DNA from 3 places in the Streptomyces sp. NPDC032472 genome. Region 2 is predicted to be linked to each of the others. Evidence: predicted binding sites of a transcription regulator. Region 2 holds the regulator's gene; each other region holds the start of a gene.
What was found. The regulator HrcA, encoded in region 2, represses chaperone genes, less so after heat shock. The targets are predictions, from matches to a motif close to TTNGCACTCNGNNNNNCNGAGTGCNAA.

Region 1 (9,531 bases), on a different contig from region 2:
CCGACCCCTTGCGGGGACCGGGCACGGCGGCCTTCCCGCCCCTAGCCTGGGACCAGGTTCACATCCAGGGCGCGGCGCGCCATACGGAGGACGACGGTGACGATCATGATCGAGCGGCCCACGCCCATGGACACGCAGGCGTCACCAGCGTTCGAGAGCCTCCTGCGCACCGTCGCGGAAATGGACACACCACACGGCTTCAAGGCCGAGCTCATCCGGGGGAAGATCATCGTGTCGCCGTTTTCGAAGCTGCGCTACTCCCGGCGCACGCGCCTCCTGCGGGAGCAGCTCCAGGCACACGTCCCCGAGGGACAGTTCGCTGACACTTCGCCCTTCCTCTTCCGCTTCCCGGCAGCGGAACGCGGCTACGGACCACACCTGTACGTCGCGGATGAGGCGGCCTTCGAGGAGGACGCGCTGCACGCGGACGCAGCGGCGCTCTCGCTGGTCGGAGAGTTCACGTCCGTCTCCACAAGGGACGCCGACTGGAACGAGAAGCTGGACGTGTACGGCTCGCTCGTGCCCGTTTACTTGGTCATCGACATGCAGGACTCGGAGATCACCTGCTTCTGGGACCCCTCGCCGCACGGATACCGCTCCCGTACGACGGTGTCGTCCGGCAAGCCCCTGCAGATCCCCGAGCCCTTTGGGTTCTCCCTCGACACGACCGGCTTCTAGAGGGCCCGGAAACGCCCGAGGGCGGCACCCCTCCGTGATGGAAGGGGTGCCGCCCTCGTTCGAGAACAGCCGATCAGCCAGGGGCCGATCAGAAGTCCATGTCACCGCCCGGCATGCCGCCCGGAGCGGCCGCGGCCTTCTCCGGCTTGTCGGCGATGACGGCCTCGGTGGTCAGGAACAGCGCCGCGATGGAGGCGGCGTTCTGCAGGGCGGAGCGGGTGACCTTCGCCGGGTCGATGATGCCCTCGGCGAGCATGTCGACGTACTCACCGGTCGCGGCGTTCAGGCCGTGGCCGACGGGGAGGTTGCGGACCTTCTCCACGACGACGCCGCCCTCGAGACCACCGTTGACGGCGATCTGCTTCAGCGGGGCCTCCAGGGCCAGCTTGACGGCGTTGGCACCGGTGGCCTCGTCGCCCTCCAGCTCGAGCTTCTCGAAGACCGCGGAGGCCTGCAGCAGGGCCACGCCACCACCGGCGACGATGCCCTCCTCGACGGCGGCCTTCGCGTTGCGGACGGCGTCCTCGATGCGGTGCTTGCGCTCCTTGAGCTCGACCTCGGTCGCGGCACCGGCCTTGATGACCGCCACGCCGCCGGCGAGCTTCGCCAGGCGCTCCTGCAGCTTCTCGCGGTCGTAGTCCGAGTCGGAGTTCTCGATCTCGGCGCGGATCTGGTTGACGCGACCCTGGACCTGGTCGCTGTCACCGGCACCGTCGACGATCGTGGTCTCGTCCTTGGTGATGACGACCTTGCGGGCGCGGCCGAGCAGGTCCAGGCCCGCGTTCTCGAGCTTGAGGCCGACCTCCTCGGAGATGACCGTGCCGCCCGTGAGGATGGCGATGTCGCCCAGCATGGCCTTGCGGCGGTCGCCGAAGCCCGGGGCCTTGACCGCGACGGAGCGGAAGGTGCCGCGGATCTTGTTGACGACCAGGGTCGACAGGGCCTCGCCCTCGACGTCCTCGGCGATGATCAGCAGCGGCTTGCCGGACTGCATGACCTTCTCCAGCAGCGGAAGGAGGTCCTTCACGTTGCTGACCTTGGAGTTGACGATCAGGATGTACGGGTCCTCCAGCGAGGCCTCCATACGCTCCATGTCGGTGGCGAAGTACGCCGAGATGTAACCCTTGTCGAAGCGCATACCCTCGGTGAGCTCCAGCTCCAGACCGAAGGTCTGGGACTCCTCGACGGTGATGACGCCTTCCTTGCCGACCTTGTCCATGGCCTCGGCGATGAGCTCGCCGATCTGGGTGTCGGCGGCGGAGATGGAGGCGGTCGAGGCGATCTGCTCCTTGGTCTCGACCTCCTTCGCCTGGTCCAGCAGGGCGCCGGAGACGGCCTCGACGGCCTTCTCGATGCCACGCTTGAGGGCCATCGGGTTGGCACCGGCAGCCACGTTGCGCAGGCCCTCGCGGACGAGCGCCTGGGCGAGGACGGTGGCGGTGGTCGTACCGTCGCCGGCGACGTCGTCCGTCTTCTTGGCGACTTCCTTGACCAGCTCGGCGCCGATCTTCTCGTACGGGTCCTCGAGCTCGATCTCCTTGGCGATGGAGACACCATCGTTGGTGATCGTGGGGGCGCCCCACTTCTTCTCAAGGACGACGTTGCGACCCTTGGGGCCAAGGGTGACCTTGACGGCGTCGGCGAGCTGGTTCATGCCGCGCTCGAGGCCGCGCCGGGCCTCCTCGTCGAACGCAATGATCTTGGCCATCTGAAGTGGTCCTCCAGGACTGGGGTTCCCCCTGCGCCGCCAGGCGCGCGGGGAGGGGTGGATTGCTCCGGACCGCGCCTGCGCCCGCGACGGACGGCCTGCGAGCCCGGCGGTTCCTTCCCGCCGGACCCTGCGGGCCTCACCGACCCGGTCCCGTGTAGTAGCACTCTCACTCGGAGAGTGCTAACGCCAATGATTAGCACTCGGCCCCCTCGAGTGCAAGCGGCTTCGGGTCATGACAGACCCCGCGCGCCCCACGGCGCGTCACGGCGGGCCACGGCGGGCCGCCGCGGGCCACGGCCGGCCGCGGCGAGCCACCGCGTCCGCGGCCGGCCGCGGACGCAACGAAGGGCCCGCACCCCTCCTCCGAGGTGCGGGCCCTTGCGTGTATGCGTCGGTGGTCGACCGCGCCGGGCTTAGACGGCGAGCTTGACCATGTCCGCCTGCGGACCCTTCTGGCCCTGCGAGATCTCGAACTCGACCCGCTGACCCTCTTCAAGGGTGCGGTACCCGTCCATCTGGATGGCGCTGTAGTGGACGAACACATCCGCACCACCGTCGACCGCGATGAAGCCGTAGCCCTTCTCCGCGTTGAACCACTTGACGGTGCCCTGAGCCATGCCTAACTCCCCTATTACTGGCCCTTGCGCAGGACCGCACTTCGCGGTCCCGGGTCAGAACTTGCGCCGGAACGCCTCGACCGCGGCTGAATGTATCTGCACCGGTGCTGTCTGCAACAGGTCAATCCGACGAGAATTCCGGTCAGTCAGAAAGCGCGAAATGAGATGAAAATTTGGCATTTACCCGGGCAACTCGGACCTGGCATATCGCGCCAAAGCCCCATACCGCACCCGCACATTGACTCAATGTCAACCCTCACGCGACCCGTTCATATGCGGCGGGCAAGAACAGCGGAGGGGACTTCCCCAACTCTACCGCGCCCAACCAAGCAGAATTGCCCCCTCCGCTTAATGCCGGAGGGGGCAATTCTGGGGTGGCCACATCAGGAGCCGGCGTCAGCAGCCGCCCGCGACCGCCGGGATGATCGAGACGCCCGCGCCGTCCGGCGTCGCCGCCTCCAAGCCGCCCTCGAAGCGCACGTCGTCGTCGTTGACGTAGACGTTGACGAAGCGGCGCAGCTTGCCCTGGTCGTCCAGGACGCGGGCGGCGATGCCCGGGTGGTTCGCCTCCAGCGACGCGATGACCTCGGCCAGCGTGGCGCCCTCGGCGGGCACCTCGGCCTGGCCGCCGGTGTAGGTGCGCAGGATGGTGGGGATGCGGACGTTGACGCTCATGGCGCTACTGCCTTTCCGGAAGTGCGGGGGAGGGTGGTCAGGCCAGGCCGGCGGCGCGGAACGCGTCCAGGCTGGGGCGGATGGTGGCGGTCTGGCCGCTGTCCGCGGCGACCGCCTCCAGGGTCTTCAGGCCGTCGCCGGTGTTGAGGACCACGGTGGTCAGCGACGGGTCCAGGCGGCCGTCCTCGATCAGCTTCTTCGTCACGCCGACGGTCACGCCGCCGGCGGTCTCGGCGAAGATGCCCTCGGTCCGGGCGAGGATCTTGATGGCCTCGACGACCTGCTCGTCGGTCACGTCCTCGACGTAGCCGCCGGTGCGCCGGGCGATGTCCAGCACGTACGGGCCGTCGGCCGGATTGCCGATCGCGAGGGACTTGGCGATGGTGTTCGGCTTCTGCGGACGGACCACGTCGTGGCCGGCCTTGAACGCCGTGGACACCGGGGAGCAGCCCTCGGCCTGGGCGCCGAAGATCTTGTACGGCTTGTCCTCGACCAGGCCCAGCTTGATCAGCTCCTGCAGCCCCTTGTCGATCTTGGTGAGCTGGGAGCCGGAGGCGATCGGGATGACGATCTGGTCGGGCAGCTGCCAGCCGAGCTGCTCGCAGATCTCGTACGCGAGCGTCTTGGAGCCCTCGCCGTAGTAGGGGCGCAGGTTCACGTTGACGAAGCCCCAGCCCTCGCCCAGCGGGTCGCCGATGAGCTCGGAGCAGAAGCGGTTCACGTCGTCGTAGTTGCCCTCGATGCCGACCAGGTCGCCGCCGTACACACCGGCCATGACGACCTTGCCCTGCTCCAGGTCGTGCGGGATGAACACGCAGGAGCGGAAGCCGGCCCGGGCGGCCGCGGCGCCGACGGCGCCGGCCAGGTTGCCGGTGGAGGAGCAGGACAGGGTGGTGAAGCCGAAGGCGCGGGCGGCCTCGACGGCGATCGCGACGACGCGGTCCTTGAAGGAGTGCGTCGGGTTGCCGGAGTCGTCCTTGACGTACAGCTTGCCGGTGACGCCGAGCTCCTTGGCCAGGTTCTCGGCGTCGACGAGCTTGGTGAAGCCCGGGTTCAGGCTCGGCTTCGCGGCCACGTCCGCGGGGACGGGCAGCAGCGGGGCGTAGCGCCAAATGTTGTTCGGACCGGCCTCGATCGCGGCGCGCAGGGCCGCGACGTCCTCGGCGGAGCCGGTGGCGGGCAGCTCGTACGCGACTTCCAGCGGACCGAAGCACTCGACGCAGGCGAAGATGGGCCCGAGCTCGAAACGGGTACCGCACTCCCGACAGGACAGGCCCGAGGCGGGGCCGAGGTCGACGGCGGAAGCAGAAGCGGAGGTTCCGGAAACAGGGGTGGCAACGGTCTGTGCAGCCATGATGGCGAGGCCCTTTCTCCTCATCTTCCCCATGGCGCACTTCGCCATGAGACGGAATTGGCACCTTCCCTAGCCGGGGACCTCGCTGCTGCTGCACGCAGTGGCGGGAAACCGACTGGAGGGTTGCCGGGGCTTCAACGGGCCGTGTCCCTCTGCCCCTCTGGATGAGCGGTATGGCACCGGGCCGCGCGCTCCATGGCGCACCCGGGCATTTGTCCGCGGGACCCCCGGCATGCGGCGGTCCTTCGCGTTGTTCAAGACTGTAACCGAAGGCTCGGGTGGTTGAGACGGCTGTCCGAAGCGCGAGATGGATCACTTTTCGGCCGGAACGGCCGCGGAACAGGACGAGGGAAGCAGGAGTGCCGAACGTGCTGGAAGAGGTGGAGCGCTGGCTTGCGGACCGCTCCTGGTCCGTGGCCGACCGACCGCTCGACCAGCTGCTCGCCGCGAAACGGGCTGCGGGCACGACGGTCAGCGTCGTGCTGCCCGCGCTCGACGAGGAGGCGACCGTCGGCGACATCGTCGAGGTGATCCGGCGCGATCTGATCGACGGCCGCGCCGTCCCGCTCGTGGACGAGCTGGTCGTGGTCGACTCCGGCTCCGCCGACCTGACCGCCGAGGTCGCCGCGAAGGCCGGCGCCCGCGTGGTCCACCGCGACGAGATCCTGCCGCGGATCCCGGCCCTGCCCGGCAAGGGCGAGGTGCTGTGGCGCTCGCTGCTGGCCACCACCGGCGACATCGTCTGCTTCGTCGACGCCGACCTGCGGGACTTCTCCTCCGCCTTCGTCACCGGGATCGTCGGCCCGCTGCTGACCGAGCCGGACGTGCAGTTCGTCAAGGCCATGTACGACCGCCCGCTCGGGGACGCCCCCGGCCAGGGCGGCCGCGTCACCGAGCTCGTCGCCCGCCCGCTGCTCAACCTGCACTGGCCGCAGCTGGCCGGATTCGTACAGCCGCTGGGCGGGGAGTACGCGGTGCGCCGCTCCCTGCTGGAACGTCTGCCCTTCCCCGTCGGCTACGGCGTCGAGCTGGGCCTGCTGGTCGACGCGCTGCACACCGTCGGGCTGGACGCCCTCGCGCAGGTGGACGTCGGCGTACGGCTCCACCGCCACCAGGACGGGCAGGCACTGGGCCGGATGGCCGCCGCGATCTACCGCACCGCGCAGCTGCGGCTCTCGCGCGGGCACCTCGTGCGGCCGGTGCTGACGCAGTTCGAGCGTGGGCCGGACGGGTTCGTACCGCGGACGCACGCCGTGGACACCGAGGAGCGGCCGCCGATGCTGGAGGTCAAGGAGTATGCGGGGCGGCGGGTGGCGTAACGCGGTCTTGCGGGCCGCCGACGGGCCCGTACGGGTCGCGTAAGGGGAGGGAACGGACGTTTGAGCGGGCGCGGGCCGGGCTAGGTTCGCCGCATGGCTTCCGAGGCTTCCCAGACTTCCCACGCCCTCCACTCGTCCCAGGTACTCGTCGCCGCCAACCGCGGGCCGCTCTCCTACGCCCACGGCGCCGACGGCACCCTCACCGCCCGGCGCGGCGGCGGCGGCCTGGTCTCCGGCCTGTCGGCCGCGCTGGACGGGCAGCCGGACGCGCTCTGGATCTGCGCCGCGCTGTCGGAAGGGGACCGCGAGGCGGTGCGGCGGGGCGTCGCCGAGCCGGGCGTGCGGATGCTGGACATCGACCCGGCGGTGTACGACGCCGCGTACAACGGCATCGCGAACTCGGTGCTGTGGTTCACCCACCACCACCTGTACGACATCCCGCGCACCCCCGTCTTCGACGCGGAGTTCCGGCGCCAGTGGGAGGCGTACACCGCCTACAACCGGGCCTTCGCCGAGGCGCTCGCCGAGGAGGCCGCCGAGGGGGCGTGCGTCCTGGTGCAGGACTACCACCTCGCGCTGGTCCCCGGGCAGCTGCGCGAGCTGCGGCCGGACCTGCGGATCGCGCACTTCACGCACACCCCGTGGGCGTCGCGGGACTTCCTGGACGTGCTGCCCGGCGACATCCGCGGCGAGCTGCTGTGGGGGATGCTCGGGGCGGACCTGGTGGGCTTCCACACCCGGGCGTGGGCGGACGCGTTCATGGCGGGCGCGCACCTCGACGACGAGCGGGGGACCGCGGAGCCGCGGATGCCGACGGGGACGGGCGGCGAGCGGTACGTGGCCAAGGCGCCGCGGGGGCCGGGGGCCGTGCGGCACCTGCGCACCGACGTGGCCGTGTACCCGCTGGGCGTCGACGGCGACGAACTGCGCCGGCTCGCGCACCGGCCCGAGGTCGACGACCGGCTGGCCGCGCTGCGGGCGGAGGTCGGCGACCGCAGGACCATCGTCCGGGTGGACCGGACCGAGCTGTCGAAGAACATCGTGCGGGGGCTGCTGGCCTACCGGGAGCTGCTGACGGTGCGGCCGCAGTGGCGGGGGCGGGTGGTGCACCTCGCCTCCGCGTATCCGTCCCGGCAGGACCTGGAGGTGTACCGGTCGTACACGGCGGCGGTACGGGAGCTGGCCGGGCGGATCAACGAGGAGTTCGGGACGGAGGACTGGCAGCCGGTGCTGCTGTCCGTGCAGGACGACTTCGCGCGGTCGCTGGCCGCGTACCGGATGGCGGACGTGGCGCTGGTCAATCCCGTCCGGGACGGGATGAACCTGGTGGCGAAGGAGATCCCGGTGCTGTCGGAGGCCGGCTGCGCGCTTGTCCTCTCCACGGGTGCGGGGGCGTACGGGGAGCTCCGGGAGGACGCCCTGACGGTGAACCCGTTCGACGTCACGGAGACTGCCGAGGCCTTGCACGCGGCCCTGTCGATGCCCGCCGCTGAACGCCTGGACCGCACGAAGCGCCTGGCCACGGCCGCCACGGCCCTGCCGCCGTCCCACTGGTTCGCGTCCCAGCTGACCGCCCTCCGCGCCCACTGACCGCCGCGCAGCGGCAGGAGACGGTCAGGACGGGAGGTGGGCGGCCAGTCGCGTCAGGTAGGCGGTGATGGCGGACGGACCCGGGAGGACCAGGTCGGCACGGGTGGCGAGGTCCTGGACCTCCTCCGAGCCGCTGCACAGCAGCAGGCCCGGCAGGCCCTCCGCCCGCCGTTTCTCCACGGCCGCGTACGCCGCGAGGTCGCCCAGGTCGTCCCCCGCGTAGACGACCGCCTCGGCGTCCACCTCCGCGAGGTATTCCGTCAGGGCCACGCCCTTGTCCATGCCGGGAGGCCTCAGCTCCAGCACGGCCCGCCCCGGCTCCACGATCAGCCCGTGCCGGGCGGCCAGCTCGGCCAGCGGCTCCCGCAGCGTGGCGAACGCGGCGGCCGGGTCGGCGGCCCGCCGGGTGTGGACGGCCAGGGCCCGGCCCTTCTCCTCGATCCAGGTGCCCCGCCAGGCCCCGATGGAGTCCAGGAACCCCGGCAGCTCGGCCCGCACCGCCGCCACCCCCGGGTGCTCGGCGGGCGCGTGCACGATCCCGGTGACGGCGTCCCACCGCTCGGCCCCGTAGTGGCCGAGGACGACCAGGTGCTCCAGCCCCGCCACCCCGGCGAAGCCCCCGAGCCGTACGGCGACACCGGCCGGCCGGCCGGTGATCACGGCGACGGAGCCGACGCGCGGGGCCAGCGCGGCGAGCGCCGGGACGGCGGCCGGATGGGCGCGGGCCTGGTCGGGGTCGGGCACGATCTCGGCGAGGGTGCCGTCGAAGTCGAGGGCGACGACGGCGCGCCGCGGTGCGCGGAGCAGGGCTGCGAGTCCCTCGCGGCCGGCAGCGGTGACGGGCATCGGCAGGTCGTGCGGCTGGCTCCCCATACCGATGACCCTAACGGCCCAGCGGTGCGACGGCTACGGCGCGCGGCCGGCCTCCCGCGCCGGCAGGTCAGCGTCGGGCACGCTAGCGCCGGGCCCGCTGCGCCTCGCGCAGCCGGCGCAGCCGGTTGACGGTCCCGGGGGCGTGGGCGAGGGCCCGCGGGTCGTCCATGAGGGCGTTGAGCAGCTGGTAGTAGCGGACCGGGGTCATCCCCAGCCCCTCGCGTATCGCGCGCTCCTTGGCGCCGGGGCCGGGCCAGGTGCGCCCCTCGTAGGCGAGCACGGCGGCCTCGGCGGCCGTCAGCCGCCCGCCCTGCTGCTCACCGTCCTGCCCGGCGTCCGTCATACGGCCAGATTAACGCCGCTCACCGACACCCCTGGCGAGGCCCGTCGCGTCAGCGTCCGTCCGCCGTGCGGGCCGCCGTGGCGATGCCCTCCAGGACCTTCGCGGGCTGTCCGCCGGGCTGTACGGCCTTGCCGATGTTCTGCTTGACGTCCTCGCTCACGCCGGCCCAGGACTTCTTGCCGACGGGGTAGAGCCGGGCGTTGGGCAGGGCCTGGAGGAAGGTCTTCAGCTGGGCCGCCGAGCCGCCGCCGGCGGACTCCATCGCCCGGTAGCCGCTGGTGGTGACCGGCAGCAGGTCGTACTTGCCGGTGAAGGCGGTCACGTTCTTCGTCTCGTAGAGGTAGTCGAGGAACTTGCCGGACTGCACGCGG
Region 2 (9,531 bases):
GGCTGGCTGCACACCGGCGACATCGGCGAGCTCTCGCCCGACGGCTACCTGCGCATCACCGACCGCAAGAAGGACCTGATCAAGACCTCCGGCGGCAAGTACGTCGCCCCGGCCGAGATCGAGGGCCAGTTCAAGGCGATCTGCCCGTTCGTGTCGAGCATCGTCGTGCACGGCGCCGACCGGAACTTCTGCACCGCCCTGATCGCCCTCGACGAGCCCGCGATCCTCGGATGGGCCGCCGAGCACGGCCTCGAGGGCAAGAGCTACGCCGAGGTGCTCGCCGCCGCCGAGACCAACCGGCTCGTCGAGACGTACGTACAGACCCTCAACGAGGGCCTCCAGCGCTGGCAGACCATCAAGAAGTTCCGGATCCTGCCGCGCGACCTCGACGTCGAGCACGGCGACCTCACCCCGAGCCTGAAGCTGAAGCGGCCGGTCGTCGAGCGTGAGTTCAAGCACCTGATCGACGAGATGTACGAGGGCGCCCGCGAGGCGTAAACCCTGCAACGGCGGCGGTACCCGGGCCCCGCGGTCCGGGGCGCCGCTGTCCGCGGCGGGCCGCCGGGCGGGGCCGGACGGGCTCCGGCGGCCGGGGCCCGGGGCGGCGTGCGGGACAATGGGGGCATGCCTTCCGCCCTGCCCGACGGTGACCCCATGCCCGAGGACGGCGCCCTGCCGTCGCACGCCCTGGCGGGCGCCGGGGACCGGCCCCTCGGCTTCTACCTGCACGTCCCGTACTGCGCCACGCGCTGCGGGTACTGCGACTTCAACACCTACACCGCGACCGAGCTGCGCGGCACCGGCGGCGTGCTCGCCTCCCGGGACAACTACGCCGACACCCTGATCGACGAGGTCCGCCTCGCCCGCAAGGTCCTCGGCGACGACCCGCGCCCCGTGCGCACCGTGTTCGTCGGCGGCGGCACCCCGACCCTGCTGCCCGCCGCGCACCTGGTCCGCATGCTCGCGGCGATCCGCGAGGACTTCGGGCTCGCGGACGACGCCGAGATCACCACCGAGGCCAATCCGGAGTCCGTCGACCCCGCGTACCTGGCCGAGCTGCGCGCCGGCGGCTTCAACCGGATCTCCTTCGGCATGCAGAGCGCGAAGCAGCACGTGCTGAAGGTGCTGGACCGCACGCACACGCCCGGGCGCCCCGAGGCGTGCGTCGCCGAGGCCCGGCGGGCCGGCTTCGAGCACGTCAACCTGGACCTGATCTACGGCACCCCCGGGGAGTCGGACGACGACTGGCGCGCCTCGCTGGACGCCGCGCTCGGCGCCGGGCCGGACCACGTCTCCGCGTACGCGCTGATCGTGGAGGAGGGCACGCAGCTCGCGCGGCGGATCCGGCGCGGCGAGGTCCCGATGACCGACGACGACGTCCACGCCGACCGCTACCTGATCGCGGACGAGGTGCTCGCCGGGGCGGGCTACGGCTGGTACGAGGTGTCCAACTGGGCCACCTCGGAGGCCGGGCGGTGCCTGCACAACGAGCTGTACTGGCGGGGGGCCGACTGGTGGGGTGCGGGGCCGGGGGCGCACAGCCACGTGGGCGGCGTGCGGTGGTGGAACGTGAAGCACCCGGGTGCGTATGCGGCCGCGCTGGCCGAGGGGCGGTCGCCCGGGGCCGGGCGTGAGCTGCTGTCCGACGAGGACCGGCGGGTGGAGCGGATCCTGCTGGAGCTGCGGCTGGTGGACGGCTGCCCGCTGTCGCTCCTTGCCCCCGCAGGGCTGGCGGCGTCCCACCGAGCGCTGGAGGACGGCCTGCTGGAGCCGGCCCCCTACGCGGACGGCCGGGCCGTCCTGACCCTCCGCGGCCGGCTCCTCGCCGACGCGGTGGTCCGAGCCCTGGTCGACTGACCGCCGCGGCTCCCGCGGCCCCCGCTGCGCGGAGCCGTTTCCCCACCCCGCCCCTTCCCGAAACCGGGGCTGATTTCAGCCCGAGCGGCGTTTGAGCGCACCGGGCGCGGAGCGCCCGGAACCGGGTCCGGGGCGGAGCCCCGGTTTCGGGAAGGGGCGGGGAGGGGAACTGGCGCGCGCAGCGCAAACAGCGGCGGCGGGCCGTCAGGCCGTGACGTGGTCGATCAGGTGTTCCACCGCGCCCAGGAGGGGCGGTTCCAGGTCGCGGTACGACGTCACGCGGGACAGGATGTGCTGCCAGGCGGCCCCCGTGTTCGGCGGCCAGCCCAGCGCCCGGCAGACGCCCGTCTTCCAGTCCTGCCCCCGTGGGACCTGCGGCCACGCCGTGATGCCGAGGGCGGCGGGCTTCACCGCCTGCCAGACGTCCACGTACGGGTGGCCCACCACCAGCACGTGCTCGGAGGACACCTCCGCCGCGATCCGGGACTCCTTCGAGCCGGGGACCAGGTGGTCCACCAGGACCCCCAGGCGGGCGTCCGGCCCGGGGGCGAAGGCCGCCACGACCGCGGGGAGGTCGTCGACGCCCTCCAGGTACTCCACCACGACCCCCTCGATCCGCAGGTCGTCGCCCCACACCCGCTCGACCAGCTCGGCGTCGTGCCGCCCCTCGACGTAGATCCGCCCGGCCCGCGCCACCCGCGCCCGGGCCCCGGGTACGGCGATCGAGCCCGACGCCGTGCGCCGCGGCCCGGCCGGGGCCCGCAAGGGCCGTACGAGGGTCACGGCGGCCCCCTCCAGCAGGAACCCGCCCGGCTGGAGCGGGAAGACCCGCCGCTTGCCGAAGCGGTCCTCCAGCGTCACGGTGCCCGCCTCGCAGCCCACCACCGCCCCGCAGAAGTCCGTACCCGCCACCTCGACCACCAGATCGGGTTCGGCCGGCACCTCGGGCACCGGCACGGCCTTGGCGCGCTTCCACGGCGGGGTCAGGTCGGGGGAGTACTCACGCATCCGGCCGACACTAGGAGAGCCGGCGCGCTCAGGCGCCCGACACGCCGAAACGCGCCGCCAGTGTGTCGCGTTGCGCACGCACGAACGCCGCGTCGACCACCGCCCCGTGCCCCGGCACGTACAGCGCGTCCTCCCCGCCCAGCGCCAGCAGCCGGTCCAGGGCCGCCGGCCACTGCCCCGGCACCGCGTCGGGCCCCGCCTGGGGCTCGCCGGACTCCTCCACCAGGTCCCCGCAGAACACCGTCTCCCGCTCGCCCGGCACGAAGACGGCCAGGTCGTACCCGGTGTGGCCCGGCCCCACGTTGGCCAGCAGCGCCTGCACCCCGCCCAGCTCCAGCGTCCACTCGCCCGACACCAGGTGCCGCGGCGGCACCAGCAGGTCGGCGGCCTCGGCGGCCTCCGCCGGATCCAGGCCCTGGCGCACCGCGTCGCTGCGCAGCCCGTCGCGGTCCGCGAGGAGCTCGGCGTCCAGGCCGACGGCCCCGTACACCTCGGCCCCGGAGAACGCGGCCCCGCCCAGGACGTGATCGAAGTGCCCGTGCGTGAATGCGATATGGGTCACGCGCCGACCGGTCAGCCGCTCCGCCTCGGACCTCAGCTGCGCCCCTTCGCGGACGCTCGAACCGGGGTCGACCAGAAGGACGGAATCGTCGCCGACCACCAGTCCCACCGTGCAATCCCACACCGGAAGGCGTCTGCGGCCGGTCCTCCGCGTCAACCGTTCCCACCCGGCCTCTTCCCAACGTACGTCCATGCCGCGACGCTACCTGGCGGGGCCACCTGGCGGGCCACCCTTGCTAGCCGCGTACTACCCGGCCGTACACTGACCGGGGGATCTCTGGCACTCGTGCGACCCGAGTGCCAGACGCCACGGACGACCCTCACGACGACCCGCATCACAGCTGGAGGTGTGCACGCGATGCTCAGCGAACGCAGACTCGAGGTGCTGCGCGCCATTGTCCAGGACTATGTCGGGACGGAGGAGCCGGTCGGCTCCAAGGCGCTGACCGAGCGGCACCGACTCGGCGTCTCGCCGGCCACCGTGCGCAACGACATGGCGGTGCTGGAGGAGGAGGGCTACATCGCCCAGCCCCACACCAGCGCCGGCCGGATCCCCACGGACAAGGGATACCGGCTCTTCGTCGACAAGCTCGCCGGCGTCAAGCCGCTGTCGACGCCGGAGCGCCGGGCCATCCAGAACTTCCTCGACGGCGCCGTCGACCTCGACGACGTCGTGGGCCGCACGGTGCGGCTGCTCGCGCAGCTGACGCGGCAGGTCGCGATCGTCCAGTACCCCTCGCTGACCCGCTCCACCGTCCGGCACGTCGAGCTGCTCGCGCTGGCACCCGCCCGCCTGATGCTCGTGCTGATCACGGACACGGGCCGGGTCGAGCAGCGGCTCGTCGACTGCCAGCTGCCGTTCGGCGAGACCTCGCTGGCCGATCTGCGGGCGCGGCTCAACAGCCGTGTGGTGGGCCGCCGGTTCACCGACGTCCCGCAGCTGGTGCAGGACCTGCCGGAGTCCTTCGAGCCCGACGACCGGCCGACGGTGTCGACCGTGCTGTCTACGCTGCTGGAGACCCTGGCCGAGGAGGCCGAGGAGCGCCTGATGATCGGCGGCACCGCCAATCTGACGCGCTCCGGGCACGATTTTCCCCTGACGATCAGGCCGGTGCTCGAGGCGCTGGAGGAGCAGGTCGTGCTCCTCAAGCTGCTCGGCGAGGCCAATGAATCGGGCATGGCCGTACGGATCGGGCATGAGAATGCCTACGAGGGACTGAACTCCACGTCCGTCGTGTCGGTCGGCTACGGTTCGGGCGGCGAAACTGTCGCCAAACTCGGCGTGGTCGGACCGACCCGCATGGACTACCCCGGAACGATGGGAGCGGTACGCGCAGTGGCACGTTACGTCGGACAGATCCTGGCGGAGTCGTAAGTGGCCACGGACTACTACGCCGTACTCGGCGTGCGCCGCGACGCATCGCAGGACGAGATCAAGAAGGCCTTCCGCCGTCTCGCGCGCGAACTCCACCCGGACGTGAACCCGGACCCGAAGACGCAGGAGCGCTTCAAGGAGATCAACGCGGCCTACGAGGTCCTGTCGGATCCGCAGAAGAAGCAGGTCTACGACCTCGGCGGCGACCCGCTGTCCTCCTCGGGCGGTGCGGGCGCGGGCGGCTTCGGTGCCGGTGGCTTCGGCAACTTCTCCGACATCATGGACGCCTTCTTCGGCCAGGCGGCGCAGCGCGGTCCGCGCTCGCGCACCCGCCGCGGCCAGGACGCCATGATCCGCCTCGACCTGGAGCTGGACGAGGCCGCCTTCGGCACGACCAAGGACATCCAGGTCGACACCGCCGTCGTCTGCACCACCTGCTCCGGCGAGGGCGCCGCCCCCGGCACCTCCGCGCAGACGTGCGACATGTGCCGCGGGCGCGGTGAGGTCTCGCAGGTCACCCGGTCCTTCCTGGGCCAGGTCATGACCTCGCGCCCCTGCCCGCAGTGCCAGGGCTTCGGCACCGTGGTCCCGACCCCGTGCCCCGAGTGCGCGGGTGACGGCCGGGTCCGCTCCCGCCGCAGCCTGACGGTCAAGATCCCGGCCGGTGTCGAGAACGGCACCCGCATCCAGCTCGCGGGCGAGGGCGAGGTCGGCCCCGGCGGCGGCCCCGCCGGCGACCTGTACGTCGAGATCCACGAGCTGCCGCACCCGACCTTCCAGCGGCGCGGGGACGACCTGCACTGCACGGTCACCATCCCCATGACGGCGGCGGCCCTGGGCACCAAGTGCCCGCTGGAGACGCTGGACGGCATGGAGGAGATCGACGTCCGGCCCGGCACCCAGTCCGGCCAGTCGATCCCGCTGCACGGGCGCGGCGTGACGCACCTGCGCGGCGGCGGCCGCGGCGACCTGATCGTCCACGTCGAGGTGCAGACCCCGGCCAAGCTGGACCCCCAGCAGGAGGAGCTGCTGCGCCAGCTGGCGAAGCTGCGCGGCGAGGAGCGGCCGATGGGCCAGTTCGCGCCGGGCCAGCAGGGCCTGTTCAGCCGCCTGAAGGACGCGTTCAACGGCCGCTGAGCCGCAGGACCGCTGTTGCGGGCCCGGTCCGGGAACCCCCGGGCCGGGCCCGCGGCGCGTCCGGGCCCGGCCCGCACCGGCTCGGGGAGGCGGCCCTGCACCCGGGCGGTGAAGCGGACTATGCCAGGCGAATGCGGTGATTCGGCGCGGTGAGCGGGACATGGCACGATGCACTGCATGTCCTCGGCAGCGAACGGTCTGACCCGGTACCCGATCGTGCAGGCCCCCATGGCGGGCGGCGCCTCCTGTCCGGCGCTGGCCGCCGCCGTGTGCGAGGCGGGCGCCCTGGGCTTCCTCGCCGGCGGCTACAAGACCGCCGACGGCATGTACCAGGAGGTCAAACGGCTGCGCGCGCTCACCCGCCGCCCGTTCGGCGTGAACCTGCTCATGCCGCAGACCGGCTACGTCGACCCGGCCGCCGTCGAGGCGTACCGCGGCCAACTGGCCGGCGAGGCCGGCTGGTACGACGTGTCCCTGGCCGAGGAGGACACCCTCGGCACCAGCGACGACGGCTACGACGCCAAGCTCGCGATCCTGCTCGAGGACCCGGTCCCGGTGGTGTCGTTCACCTTCGGCTGCCCCGAGCCCGCGGTCCTCGCCTCCCTGCGCAAGGCCGGCACGTACAGCGTCGTCACCGTCACCTCGGTCGACGAGGCCCGCACCGTGCAGGCGGCCGGCGCCGACGCGGTCTGCGTCCAGGGCGTCGAGGCGGGCGGCCACCAGGGCAGCCACCGCGACGACCCGCAGGCCGACGGCACGGCCCGGGTCGGGCTGCTCGCGCTCGTGGCGCAGGTACGGGAGGCGGTGGCCCTGCCGATCATCGCGGCGGGCGGGCTGATGCGCGGCTCGCAGATCGCGGCGCTGCTGGCCGCCGGCGCGGAGGCGGCCCAGCTCGGCACCGCGTTCCTCGCCTGCCCGGAGTCGGGGGCGCACCCGCTGCACAAGAAGGCGCTCACCGACCCGCTGTTCGCCCACACCGAGCTGACCAGGGCCTTCTCCGGGCGCCCGGCCCGGGGCCTGGTGAACCGGTTCATGCGCGAGCACGGCCCGTACGCCCCGGCCGCGTACCCGCAGATCCACCACATGACCGCGGGCCTGCGCAAGGCGGCCGCCGCGGCCGGCGACCCGCAGGGCATGGCCCTGTGGGCCGGCCAGGGCCACCGGCTGGCGCGGGCGCTGCCGGCGGGCGAGCTGGTGGAGGTGCTCGCGGCGGAACTGGCCGAGGCGCAGAGCACGTTGAACGACATGCAGAAGAGGAGTACGTCATGACCGCCCCCGTGTTCGTGGTCGAGGAGGTCCCCACGGGGCCCCGGTTCGTCCTGGACGGCCCGGAGGGCCGGCACGCGGTCTCCGTGAAGCGGCTGAACCCGGGCGAGGCGCTCGTCCTCACCGACGGCCGCGGCGGCTGGGCCGAGGCCGTCGTGGAGGCGGCCGAGGGCAAGGACCGGCTGTCCGTGGCGGTCTCCGCGACCGGCCACGAGGCGGAGCCCGAGGTGCGGATCACCGTGGTCCAGGCCCTGCCGAAGGGCGACCGCGGCGAGCTGGCCGTGGAGACCATGACCGAGACGGGCGTGGACGCGATCGTGCCCTGGCAGGCCTCGCGCTGCATCACCCAGTGGCGCGGCGACCGCGGCGCCAAGTCCCTGGCCAAGTGGCGCAGTACGGCCCGCGAGGCGGGCAAGCAGTCGCGCCGCGTCCGCTTCCCGGAGGTGGCCGAGGCGATGAGCACCAAGCAGGTCGCGGCGCTGCTCGCCGAGGCGGACCTCGCGGTGGTCCTGCACGAGGACCGCGCCCACCCCTCCGGGGCCCTGGCCACGGCTGAGCTCCCGGCGAAGGGCTCCATCGTCCTCGTGGTCGGCCCCGAGGGCGGTGTCTCTCCGGAGGAACTGGCCCTCTTCGCGGAGGCCGGCGCCCACCCCTTCCGGCTGGGCTCCTCGGTGCTGCGGACCTCCACCGCCGGGACCGCGGCGACGGCGGTCCTGCTGGCCCGGACCGGCCGCTGGTCCTGAGGGGCCGCAGGCACCGACGGGCGTCGGTCCTGCAAGCCGGGGGTCCTGTAAGCCGTCCGTCCCGTAAGCCGTGCGTCCCGTAAGCCGCCGGTCCCGTAAGCCGACCGCGCCGAAAAGGCAGGCCCCGGCCCGGGCGGCGCCGGATACGATGCCGGAGCTGATCAACGTCGACGTCGGCGCACCGCCCGCGTCACCCACGGAAGGCGAAGCAATGGCCGGGGAACCGCAGGCCGACTGCCTGTTCTGCAAGATCGTCGCGGGCACCGTCCCGGCGACGGTGGTCCGGGAGACCGAGACGACCGTCGCGTTCCGGGACATCAACCCGCAGGCGCCCACCCACGTGCTGGTGATCCCCCGCCTGCACTACCCCGACGCCGCCTCCCTCGCGGCCGCCGACCCGAACGTCACCGCCGACGTGCTGCGCGAGGCCGGCGAGATCGCCGCCCAGGAGAAGGTCGACGACCACGGCTACCGGATCGTGTTCAACACCGGGGCAGGGGCCGGCCAGACCGTCTTCCACGCGCACGCGCACGTCCTCGGCGGGCGCGGCCTGCAGTGGCCGCCGGGATAACCGTGTCCGTACGCGAATTCGTGGTGCTGGGCACCGCCAGCCAGGTGCCCACCCGCCACCGCAACCACAACGGCTACCTCCTGCGCTGGGACGGCGAGGGCATCCTCTTCGATCCCGGCGAGGGCACCCAGCGGCAGATGGTCCGCGCGGGCGTGGCCGCCCACGACATCAACCGGATCTGCATCACCCACTTCCACGGCGACCACAGCCTCGGACTGGCCGGGGTGATCCAGCGCATCAACCTCGACCAGGTCCCGCACCCCGTCGCCGCGCACTACCCGGCGTCCGGGCAGAAGTTCTTCGACCGGCTGCGCTACGCCACCGCCTACCGGGAGACGGTGCAGCTGCGCGAGGAGCCGGTGGCCCGCGACGGGGCGCTGGCGGAGGGGCCCTCGTACACGCTGGAGGCCCGCAGGCTCTCCCACCCGGTGGAGTCCTTCGGCTACCGGCTCACCGAGCCCGACGGGCGCCGCATGGTTCCCGAACTGCTCGCCCTGCACGGGATCAAGGGGCCCGACGTGGGCCGGATCCAGCGCGACGGGCAGCTGGGCGGGGTCACCCTCGACGACGTCAGCGAGCTCCGGCGCGGCCAGAGCTTCGCATTTGTCATGGACACCAGGCTGTGCGACGGCGTGACCGCCCTGGCCGAGGGCTGCGACCTGCTGGTCATCGAGTCGACCTTCCTCGACGAGGACGAGCGGCTGGCCGCCGACCACGGGCACCTGACCGCCGGGCAGGCGGCCCGGGTGGCCCGCGAGGCGGGCGTCCGCCACCTCGTGCTGACGCACTTCTCGCAGCGCTACGGCGACCCGTCCGAGTTCGAGCGCCAGGCCCGCGAGGCCGGCTTCGAGGGCGAGCTGACCATCGCCGCGGACCTGGCCCGCGTCCCCGTCCCCAAGCGCCGCTGACCCTTCGCCCCGGCCGCCTCGCCGGCTCACGGAGACGGCCGGGGGTGAAGGGCGCCGGATGGTGCCGGAGGGGAGCCGCGGGCCAGTGACGTACGCCACACTGGG
Region 3 (9,531 bases), on a different contig from region 2:
TCGACAGCTCCCTCTTCTTCCACCCCGAGGGCGAGCGCGGTGCGGCCAGGAGTGCGCGTGAGGCCTCGGCTAAAGAGGTCTGCATGCGCTGCCCGGTGCGTTCGGAATGCGCCGCGCACGCCCTGGCCGTCCGCGAGCCCTACGGGGTGTGGGGCGGCCTCACCGAGGACGAGCGCGAGGAGCTGATGGGCCGCGCCCGCCATCGACTGATCCCCGCGTCGAGCACGATCGGACGGACCGCCCCGGACTGACGGGGCGAGAGAAGGAACGTTTCCTCTGGCCGGGGGCGGGCCCCGTACGGCCGCGCGGGCGCGCAGGGGCGGGCCTCCGTACGGCCGCGCGGGCGCGCACGCGACGCCGGTGCGCGCCTCAGCGGACGGCGGCCCGCTCCAGCTGGGCGAGGGTCGCGGCCACGGCCGGTACGCGGGCCAGGTCGGGCAGGGTCAGCGCCACGATCTCGCGTTCGACGGCCGGCTCCACGGCCAGCATGCTCACGCCCTTGGCCCGTACGGACTCCACCGCGAGCTCCGGCAGCACCGCGACGCCCAGCCCGGCCCCGACGAGGCCGGCCACGGCCGGGTAGTCGTCGGTGGCGAAGTCGATGCGCGGGGTGAAGCCCGCGTCCTCGCACACCTCGACCAGATGGCGGCGGCAGCGCGGGCACCCCGCGATCCACGGCTCGTCCGCGAGCTCCGCCATGCCCACCCGCTCGGCCCCGGCCAGCCGGTGCCCCTCGGGGACCAGCCCGACGAGCCGGTCCGTCAGCAGCGGCCGTACGACGAGGTCGTCCCACTCGGCGGGGGCGTCCGAGGCGGCGGCCCGCCCGCCGTCCGGACCCGCACCGGAAACGGCACCCGGGGCCGATGCGTAGCGGAAGGCCAGCGCCACGTCGCAGTCGCCGTCGCGCAGCATCTCCACCGAGCGCGGCGGCTCCGCCTCGACCAGCGAGATCCGGGTCCCCGGGTGCTCGGCCCGCATCGCGGCGAGCGCGGTCGGCACCAGGGTGGAGCTGCCGCTCGGGAAGGACACGAGCCGCACCCGCCCGGCGCGCAGCCCGGCGATGGCCGCGACCTCCTCCTCGGCGGCGGTGAGCCCGGCGAGGATCCCGGCGGCGTGCCGGACCAGCGCGGCGCCGGCCTGCGTCAGCCGCATCTCGCGGCCTGCGCGGACGATCAGCGGGGTGCCGGCCGACTGCTCCAGCGCCTTCATCTGCTGGGAGACGGCGGGCTGGGTGCAGCCGAGTTCGCGGGCGGCGGCGGAGAAGGAGCCGGTAGCGGCCACGGCGCGCAGGACGCGGAGATGACGTGCCTCGATCACCCTTCGAGCATAAGCCCCGCTTTGAAGGCCGCGCCAATATTCCGGCGCCGCTTTGAGGACTCCCGGGCCCCGGCCGGCGTGTGCTCTCATGGCGCCCATGCATGTGATCTCCGTGAACACCGGCCGAGCGACGGCCTCCGAGCACACCGACGCCGAGGGCGGGGTGACGGGCATAGGCAAGCGGCCGGTCCCCGGCCCGGTCCACGTCTTCGCCCCGGGCCCCAGGGGCGTCGGCGCGAGCGGCGTGGAGGGCGACACCGTCTGCGACCTGCGCCACCACGGCGGCGACCACCAGGCGGTGTACGCGTACGCCCGCGAGGACCTGGACTGGTGGGAGGGGCAGTTGGGGCGCGAGCTGCCCGGCGGGATCTTCGGCGAGAACCTCACCACCTCCGGCATCGACGTGAACGGCGCCCTGCTCGGCGAGCGCTGGCGGATCGGCGCGGAGCTGGTCCTGGAGGTGGCCTCGGGCCGCATCCCGTGCCGCACCTTCCAGGGGGCGCTGGGCGAGCAGGCCTGGGTCAGGCGGTACACCGAGGCCGTGCGGCCGGGCGCGTACCTGCGCGTGGTGCAGGAGGGCCCGGTCTCGCCCGGCGACACGGTCGAGGTGCTGAGCCGTCCGGACCACGACGTGACCGTCGGGCTGTGGTTCCGCGCGTTCACCACGGAGCGCGCGCTGCTGCCGCGCACGCTCGCGGCGGGCGCGGCGATGGAGCCACAGGCGCACGCGAAGGTGCACAAGTACATCGAGAAGTACGGGAAGTAGCCGCCCGGCGACGCATGCGCGATCACCGGCGGCGCGCGTGCGGCAGGAAAGCGGACGAAGTGGTACCGCCATGGCGGGCCCGCACCGGCCCGCCGCCCGGGGCGGCTAGGTTGCGGCTATGACGACTGCGTTGATCACTGGATCCACGGCGGGCATCGGCGCCGCCTTCGCCCGCCGGCTGGCCGCGCGGGGCCACAACCTGGTCCTGGTGGCCCGGGACACCAAGCGGCTCGCCGAACAGGCCACCGAGCTGCACGACCGGCACGGCATCGAGGCCGAGGTGCTGGCCGCCGACCTGTCCACCGAGGAGGGCATCGCGGCGGTCGAGCAGCGCCTCGGCGACCGCACGCACCCGGTGGACCTGCTGGTGAACAACGCCGGGTTCGGCAACAAGGGCCGCTACCTCGAGGTGGCCATGGCCGACGAGCTGGCCATGCTGAAGGTGCACGTCGAGGCCGTGCTGCGGCTGACCTCGGCGGCCACCGAGTCGATGCGCTCGCGCGGCCGGGGCGGCGTGGTCAACGTGGCCTCGGTGGCGGCGTTCGTACCGCGCGGGACGTACGGGGCCAGCAAGGCCTGGGTCGTGCAGTTCACGCAGGGCGCGGCGCGGGACCTGGCGGGTTCGGGCGTGCGGCTGATGGCGCTGTGCCCGGGCTTCGTGCGCACGGAGTTCCACCAGCGGGCCGGCATGGGCACGGACAACATCCCCGGCTGGATGTGGCTGGACGCAGACAAGTTGGTGGCCGCGGCCCTGGACGACCTGGCCCGCGGCAGGACGGTGTCGATCCCGGACCCGCGGTACAAGGCGCTGATGGGTGTGGTGAAGCTGGCGCCGCGCGGGCTGCTGGGCGGACTGTCCTCGCGCACGGGCCGCAAGTACGGGCCCCGGTAGCGGGGGCGACGGCCGGGCGGCCTGCATCGACAAACCGGCCGAACGGATGAAATCTCCCTAAAATGGATGCATCCCTTCCAGCCCGGGAGACACCATGACATTCGTACAAATTGTCGATTATGAGACCAGCAGGCCCGAGGCCGTCAACGATCTGCTCGACCGCTATCTGGAACAGACCAACGGCAAGCGCACCGTGACGCACAGCGTCATCGGCAGGGACCGGGAATCCGAGACGCACTTTGTCGACGTGGTCGAATTCCCGTCGTACGAAGACGCCATGAAGAACTCTCACCTCCCGGAGACGGACAGGATGTTCCAGGAGATGGTGGCTCTCTGCGACGGGATGCCCCGCTTCACCAACCTCGACGTGGTCCGCGACGAGCACCTCAACACCCTGTGCGTGAACCGGATGTTCGACGACGTCGCGATGAGGGGCGACATGGACGCCGTCGAGGAGATCTTCGCGGCCGACTACCGCGACCACGACATCAGCAACCCCGTCGACAAGATCGGGCGCGAGGGCATCCGCGAGGACGTGCAGATGTGGCGCAGCGCCTTCGACTTCTCCTTCACCCGTGACGCGCAGATGGCCCAGGACGACTACGTGACCACGCTGTGGACCTGGACCGGCAAGCACAAGGGCGAGTTCATGGGCATCGCCCCGACCGGCAAGACCTGCACGATGACCGGCACCACGGTCTTCCGGTGCGAGGACGGAATGATCAAGGAAGGCTGGTGGCACTACGACGTCATGCGCGTCATGCGGGAGCTCGGCGCGATGTAGGCGCGGGCGCGGCGCAGGCGTGGCGCAGGCGTGGGTGTAGCAGCCCCGTCGGGCGGGGCCGCACACGGCGAAGGCCCCGGTCCGCCACCGCTGGACAGCGGTGGCGGACCGGGGCCTTTCGGCGCGGTCAGGACCCCGACGGGTCAGCGCCCGGCGCGGTCAGGACCCCGACGGGTCAGTGGCTGTGGCCGTGACCGTGGCCGTGACCGTGGGCGTCGGCCTCCTCCTCGGCCGGCTTCTCGACGACCAGGGTCTCGGTCGTGAGCAGCAGGGAGGCGATGGAGGCGGCGTTCTCCAGGGCGGAGCGGGTGACCTTGACCGGGTCGATGACGCCGGCCTTGACCAGGTCGCCGTACTCGCCGGTGGCGGCGTTGAAGCCCTGGCCCTTGTCGAGCTCCGCCACCTTCGAGGTGATGACGTAGCCCTCGAGGCCGGCGTTCTCGGCGATCCAGCGCAGCGGCTCGACGGCGGCGCGGCGGACGACCGCGACACCCGTGCCCTCGTCGCCGGTCAGGCCCAGGTTGTCGCCGAGCACCTTCACGGCGTGGACGAGCGCGGAGCCACCACCGGAGACGATGCCCTCCTCGACCGCGGCGCGGGTCGCGGAGATGGCGTCCTCCAGACGGTGCTTCTTCTCCTTGAGCTCCACCTCGGTGGCGGCGCCGACCTTGATGACGCAGACGCCGCCGGCGAGCTTCGCCAGGCGCTCCTGCAGCTTCTCGCGGTCCCAGTCCGAGTCGGTCGCCTCGATCTCGGCCTTGATCTGGTTGACGCGGCCCAGGACGTCGTCGGAGGAGCCGGCGCCGTCGACGATGGTGGTGTCGTCCTTGCTGATGGTCACGCGGCGCGCGGTGCCCAGGATGTCCAGACCGGCCTGGTCGAGCTTGAGGCCGACCTCCTCGGCGATGACGGTGGCACCGGTGAGGGTGGCCATGTCCTGCAGCATCGCCTTGCGGCGGTCACCGAAGCCCGGAGCCTTGACGGCGACCGCGTTGAAGGTGCCGCGGATCTTGTTGACGACCAGGGTCGACAGGGCCTCGCCCTCGACGTCCTCGGCGATGATCAGCAGCGGCTTGGAGCCACCCGCCTGGATGACCTTCTCCAGCAGCGGCAGCAGGTCCTGGATCGAGGAGATCTTGCCCTGGTGGATCAGGATGTAGGGGTCCTCGAGGACCGCCTCCATGCGCTCCTGGTCCGTGACGAAGTACGGCGACAGGTAGCCCTTGTCGAAGGCCATGCCCTCGGTGAACTCGAGCTCCAGGCCGAAGGCGTTGGACTCCTCGACGGTGATGACACCGTCCTTGCCGACCTTGTCCATCGCCTCGGCGATGAGCTCGCCGACCTGCTGGTCCTGGGCGGACAGCGCGGCCACGGCGGCGATGTCGGACTTGTCCTCGATCGGGCGGGCGGTGGCGAGGAGCTCCTCGGAGACCGCCTTGACCGCCGCGTCGATGCCCTTCTTCAGGGCGGCCGGGGAGGCGCCGGCGGCGACGTTGCGCAGGCCCTCGCGGACCAGCGCCTGGGCCAGGACCGTGGCGGTGGTGGTGCCGTCACCCGCGATGTCGTTGGTCTTGGTCGCCACCTCCTTCACCAGCTGCGCACCGAGGTTCTCGTACGGGTCGTCCAGCTCGACCTCGCGGGCGATGGTGACACCGTCGTTGGTGATGGTGGGGGCGCCGAACTTCTTGTCGATGACGACGTTGCGGCCCTTGGGGCCGATCGTCACCTTGACCGTGTCGGCAAGCTTGTTGACGCCGCGCTCGAGGGCGCGACGGGCGTCCTCGTCGAACTTCAGGATCTTCGCCATGGGAGCGGTTCAGCCCTCTCGGAAAACTCGGGTTTCAACGAACCGCGCCCCTCGCCGCCCGGCAATCAGCGGGGTGACCAGGGGCGCAGCTCAAAGCAGTGCGGTGAAGCGAATTACTTCTCGATGATCGCGAGCACGTCGCGAGCCGAGAGGACGAGGTACTCCTCGCCGCTGTACTTCACTTCGGTGCCGCCGTACTTGCTGTACAGCACGATGTCGCCGACGCTGACGTCCAGCGGGAGACGCTGGCCGTCCTCGAAGCGGCCCGGGCCCACGGCGAGGACGACGCCCTCCTGGGGCTTCTCCTTCGCGGTGTCCGGGATGACCAGGCCGGAGGCCGTGGTCTGCTCGGCGTCGAGCGGCTGGACCACGATGCGGTCCTCAAGCGGCTTGATGGCAACCTTGGAGCTGGCGGTCGTCACGATCCGACCTCCCCCTTCGGAGATCTCACGGGGTTAACTGTCTGAGGTGGCGACCAGGTGGATCCGTCGTCGCGGGTGCCGGACCTGCCCGTCGCTGTGTTGGCACTCACCGGGGGCGAGTGCCAGGTGCGAGACTATTCCGGCGATTAGCACTCGGTCAAGCGGAGTGCCAACACGCTCCGTCCGAGTCCCGGATTCGGAGCGTGCCCACAGCACTCCCCGGCCACACTCGGCCGAAACCCTGCGGTTCGGAGCCCTTCCGAAGGGCCCGAAGGAACCATCGGGCGGTGTTTTACGTCTTGCACGATATGAAGCTAAAACGCCTCAATGCCGACCGGATCGGACAGCCGTGCGGGGACTGAGACCGCTGACGACCGCCGGCGCCCGCCGCCGGACCGAGGCCCTGCTCCTCGTCTTCGTCATCGGCATCGCCGTCCTCGGGCACGCGAGCGCGAGCCTCGCCCTCAACGGCGAGCTCCCGGCGAACCTCACCGGTTTCACCATCAGCCTCACCCTGCTGGCGCTGGTGGCCCACCTCGGCGTGCGCCGCTTCGCGGCGTACGCCGATCCCCTGATCCTCCCGCTGGCCATGCTGCTGTCCGGGCTCGGGCTCGTCCTGCTGCACCGGCTCGACCAGTCCTACATCGAGCGGTACGGGGCCGAGGCCAATGCGCCCGGCCAGCTGGTCTGGACGGTGATCGGGGTCGCCGCCTGCCTGCTGGTGGTGGCGCTGCTGCGCGACCACCGGCTGCTCCAGCGGTTCATCTTCCTCACCATGGCCGTCGCGCTGGTGCTGCTGATCGCGCCGGCCTTCTCCCCCGCGGACACCTACGGCGCCAAGCGCTGGATCGTCGTCGGCGGCTTCTCCGCGCAGCCCGGCGAGTTCGTGAAGATCATGATCGCGGTCTTCTTCGCGGGCTACCTGGTGATCCACCGCGACTCCCTGGCCCTGGCCGGCCGGAAGTTCCTGGGCATGCGGCTGCCCCCGATGCGCCAGCTCGCGCCCATCGTCACGGTGTGGATCGTCTCGCTGCTGGTGCTGGTCTTCGAGCGCGACCTGGGCACCTCGCTGATCTTCTTCGGCGTCTTCGTGGTGATGCTGTACGTGGCCACGGAGCGCACCAGCTGGATCGTGTGCGGCCTGCTCATGGCCGCGGGGGGCGCCTTCGTGGTCGGCTCCACCGAGCCCCACGTCAAGGCGCGCGTGGCGGCCTGGCTGAACCCGCTGTCGTACTACTGGAAGGACCGGCCGCCGGGCGTCAACTCCGACCAGTCGGCGCAGGCCCTGTTCAGCTTCGGCACCGGCGGCATGTCGGGCACGGGGCTCGGCATGGGCCACCCGGAGCTGATCAAGTTCGCGGGCCGCAGCGACTTCATCCTGACGACGGTGGGCGAGGAGCTCGGCCTGGCCGGGGTCATGGCCGTCCTGCTCCTGTACGCCCTGCTCGTGCAGCGGGGGCTGCGGATGGCGCTGGGCGCCCGCGACCCCTTCGGCAAGCTGCTGGCGGTCGGCCTGTCGGCGGCCCTGGCCCTGCAGGTCTTCGTGGTGGCGGGCGGCGTGACCGGGCTGATCCCGCTGACCGGCAAGGCGCTGCCGTTCCTGGCGAAGGGCGGCTCGTCCCTGCTGGCCAACTGGATCATGATCGCCCTGCTGCTGCGCATCAGCGACAGCGCGGAGCGGCAGCGGGAGGCGGACAGCCGCGGCCCGGTGGAGACGACGATCACCCCGGTGGTCGCGCTCAGTGGACCACGGTGAAGCTGCGCCAGGGCAGGGTGCCGGGGGCGGTGTCGTTCGACAGGGTGGTGGCGACGTAGATGCCGTCCGCCTTGTCGAACTTCTTGCAGTCCGGCGTCCGGTAGAGCACGACGTCGAGCAGCGTGTTGTTGTGCACGTGGCTCGCGCCGCGCGGCAGGAGGATGCGGTGGCAGCCCTGGACTGGGGTGTTCGAGTGGCTGACCTCGACCGGCGAGTCCTCGGCGCGGAAGCTGAGCTCGCCCACGGTGGTCTTGCCGGCCGAGCAGGCCGTGGCGGTGAGCAGCAGGAGCGAGGCCCCTGCGATGACGGTGATACGCCGGGAGCGGTGCGAGCGGTGCATGGCTCGGTCCTCGTCTGTGCGGGTGCTGGCAGCCGTTACTCGCAGCTTGGCGAACCCGGCGGCATCCGGCATCCGCTGCGCGCCCGGCCGGATGACGGCCGAAGGGGCGACCCGGTCCGGCGGGGGCGGCCGGGCAGCCCGTCAGCCCGTCAGCCCGTCAGCCCGTCAGAGCCAGTCCTCCAGGCGGCCTATGCGGTAGCCCTGGCGCTGGATGCTCTCCAGCATGTGCCGGGTCATCTGGACCTCGTTCTCGCCCTTGAGCTCGGAGGGGCCGCGGAAGTGGGCCAGGATGATGTCGCCCGGCTTGAGGGCCGAGCCCTCGGCGTACTGGAAGTCGTTGATCTGCATCGACGCCTTCCACAGCACGACCTGCGTGATGCCGCACTCGGCGGCCGCCTTGAGGGTGTCGTCGTTGTAGTTGCCGTACGGCGGGCGGAAGCGGGTGGGCTTGGCGCCGAAGCGCTTCTCCAGGCGCTCCTGCTGACCGCATATCTCCTTCTTCTGCGCCGCGAAGGGCAGCGTGCGCAGGTTCGGGTGGGTCAGCGTGTGGTTGTTTATCGTGCTGCCGGAGCCGTTGTCGCGGATCTTCTCGAAGTGGCCGTAGTCCGACGAGGCGATGTTGTCCGTCAGGAACATGCTGATCGGCAGCTTGAGGTCGGCCGCCATCTTCAGGAACTCGGGGTCCTTCTCGGCACCGTCGTCGAAGGTCAGGAAGACGATCTTCTCGCCCGCGGGGACAGGTATTCGGTCCACCACCTGGGCCTTGCCGGGGGCCGGCGGCGGCAGGACCGGCTTCTGCGCGGGCTTCGGCGCGAACTGCACCGGGGCGTTCAGCCCCCACTTCCTGTATGCCTGGTCCCCGGGGCTCGCCGCCGAGGGGGACCCGCTCGGGGAAGCCGACGCCGCCGCGGAGGCCGACGGGGTGGCGTGCCCGTCGGTGGTCTTGCGGCCCAGTCGTTCGATCGGGTCCACGCTGTTCCCGCACCCCGTCAGGGACAGGGCGAGCGCGCCGGCCGCCAGCGTTCCGGCCGTCAACCGGCGCGCGTACTTCACAGGTAGTCCTCCAAGCGGGCCACGGCATACCCCTTGTCCGTGACGGTCTTCATGACGTTACGGATCATGTCAGGCATGGAGCCCTTCCAGTCCTCGCGCCCCCGGAAATGCGTGAGGATGATATCTCCGGGATGCAGCTCTCGGTCCCATTCACGGTAGTCCCACCGGTCCGGGAACGCCTCGGCGTTCCAGAGCGGAACCGCTTTGACACCACAGGACTTGGCCGCCTTGAGCGTGTCCTCGTTGTAGTTCCCGTACGGCGGACGGAGCAGCGCCGGGCGCTTGCCGAACTCCCTCTGCATGACGTCCTGCTGGCCGCAGATCTCCTCGCGCTGCTGCTCGTAGGTGAGCGCGGGCAGGTAGCGGTGGTTGAGGGTGTGGTTGTCCAGGGTGA

Region 1: groL (chaperonin GroEL) is a predicted target of HrcA. The motif match lies at 2,583-2,609, and genes of this name have one in related genera.
Region 3: groES (co-chaperone GroES) is a predicted target of HrcA. The motif match lies at 6,135-6,161, and genes of this name have one in related genera.

What each region holds. Positions count from the first base shown of each region.
Region 1 covers NZ_JBEZVK010000032.1:65,575-75,105, reverse strand. The annotation lists gene AB0F11_RS22405 (Uma2 family endonuclease) at 106-678, shown strand; gene groL (chaperonin GroEL) at 767-2,386, opposite strand; gene AB0F11_RS22395 (cold-shock protein) at 2,803-3,006, opposite strand; gene AB0F11_RS22390 (MoaD/ThiS family protein) at 3,403-3,681, opposite strand; gene thrC (threonine synthase) at 3,719-5,035, opposite strand; SAM riboswitch class I at 5,053-5,206, opposite strand; gene AB0F11_RS22380 (glucosyl-3-phosphoglycerate synthase) at 5,404-6,354, shown strand; gene AB0F11_RS22375 (trehalose-6-phosphate synthase) at 6,448-7,944, shown strand; gene otsB (trehalose-phosphatase) at 7,969-8,817, opposite strand; gene AB0F11_RS22365 (DUF3263 domain-containing protein) at 8,900-9,160, opposite strand; gene AB0F11_RS22360 (extracellular solute-binding protein) at 9,210-9,531, opposite strand, start outside.
Region 2 covers NZ_JBEZVK010000010.1:51,894-61,424, reverse strand. The annotation lists gene AB0F11_RS08705 (AMP-dependent synthetase/ligase) at 1-498, shown strand, start outside; gene hemW (radical SAM family heme chaperone HemW) at 655-1,857, shown strand; gene AB0F11_RS08695 (DUF3097 domain-containing protein) at 2,062-2,865, opposite strand; gene AB0F11_RS08690 (MBL fold metallo-hydrolase) at 2,894-3,619, opposite strand; gene hrcA (heat-inducible transcriptional repressor HrcA) at 3,785-4,801, shown strand; gene dnaJ (molecular chaperone DnaJ) at 4,802-5,938, shown strand; gene AB0F11_RS08675 (nitronate monooxygenase) at 6,116-7,207, shown strand; gene AB0F11_RS08670 (16S rRNA (uracil(1498)-N(3))-methyltransferase) at 7,204-7,947, shown strand; gene AB0F11_RS08665 (histidine triad nucleotide-binding protein) at 8,159-8,518, shown strand; gene AB0F11_RS08660 (ribonuclease Z) at 8,521-9,426, shown strand.
Region 3 covers NZ_JBEZVK010000018.1:3,973-13,503, forward strand. The annotation lists gene AB0F11_RS14300 (WhiB family transcriptional regulator) at 1-251, shown strand, start outside; gene AB0F11_RS14305 (LysR family transcriptional regulator) at 370-1,317, opposite strand; gene AB0F11_RS14310 (MOSC domain-containing protein) at 1,415-2,083, shown strand; gene AB0F11_RS14315 (SDR family NAD(P)-dependent oxidoreductase) at 2,202-2,975, shown strand; gene AB0F11_RS14320 (ester cyclase) at 3,070-3,759, shown strand; gene groL (chaperonin GroEL) at 3,935-5,566, opposite strand; gene groES (co-chaperone GroES) at 5,680-5,988, opposite strand; gene AB0F11_RS14335 (FtsW/RodA/SpoVE family cell cycle protein) at 6,338-7,744, shown strand; gene AB0F11_RS14340 (hypothetical protein) at 7,728-8,084, opposite strand; gene AB0F11_RS14345 (polysaccharide deacetylase family protein) at 8,250-9,137, opposite strand; gene AB0F11_RS14350 (polysaccharide deacetylase family protein) at 9,134-9,531, opposite strand, start outside.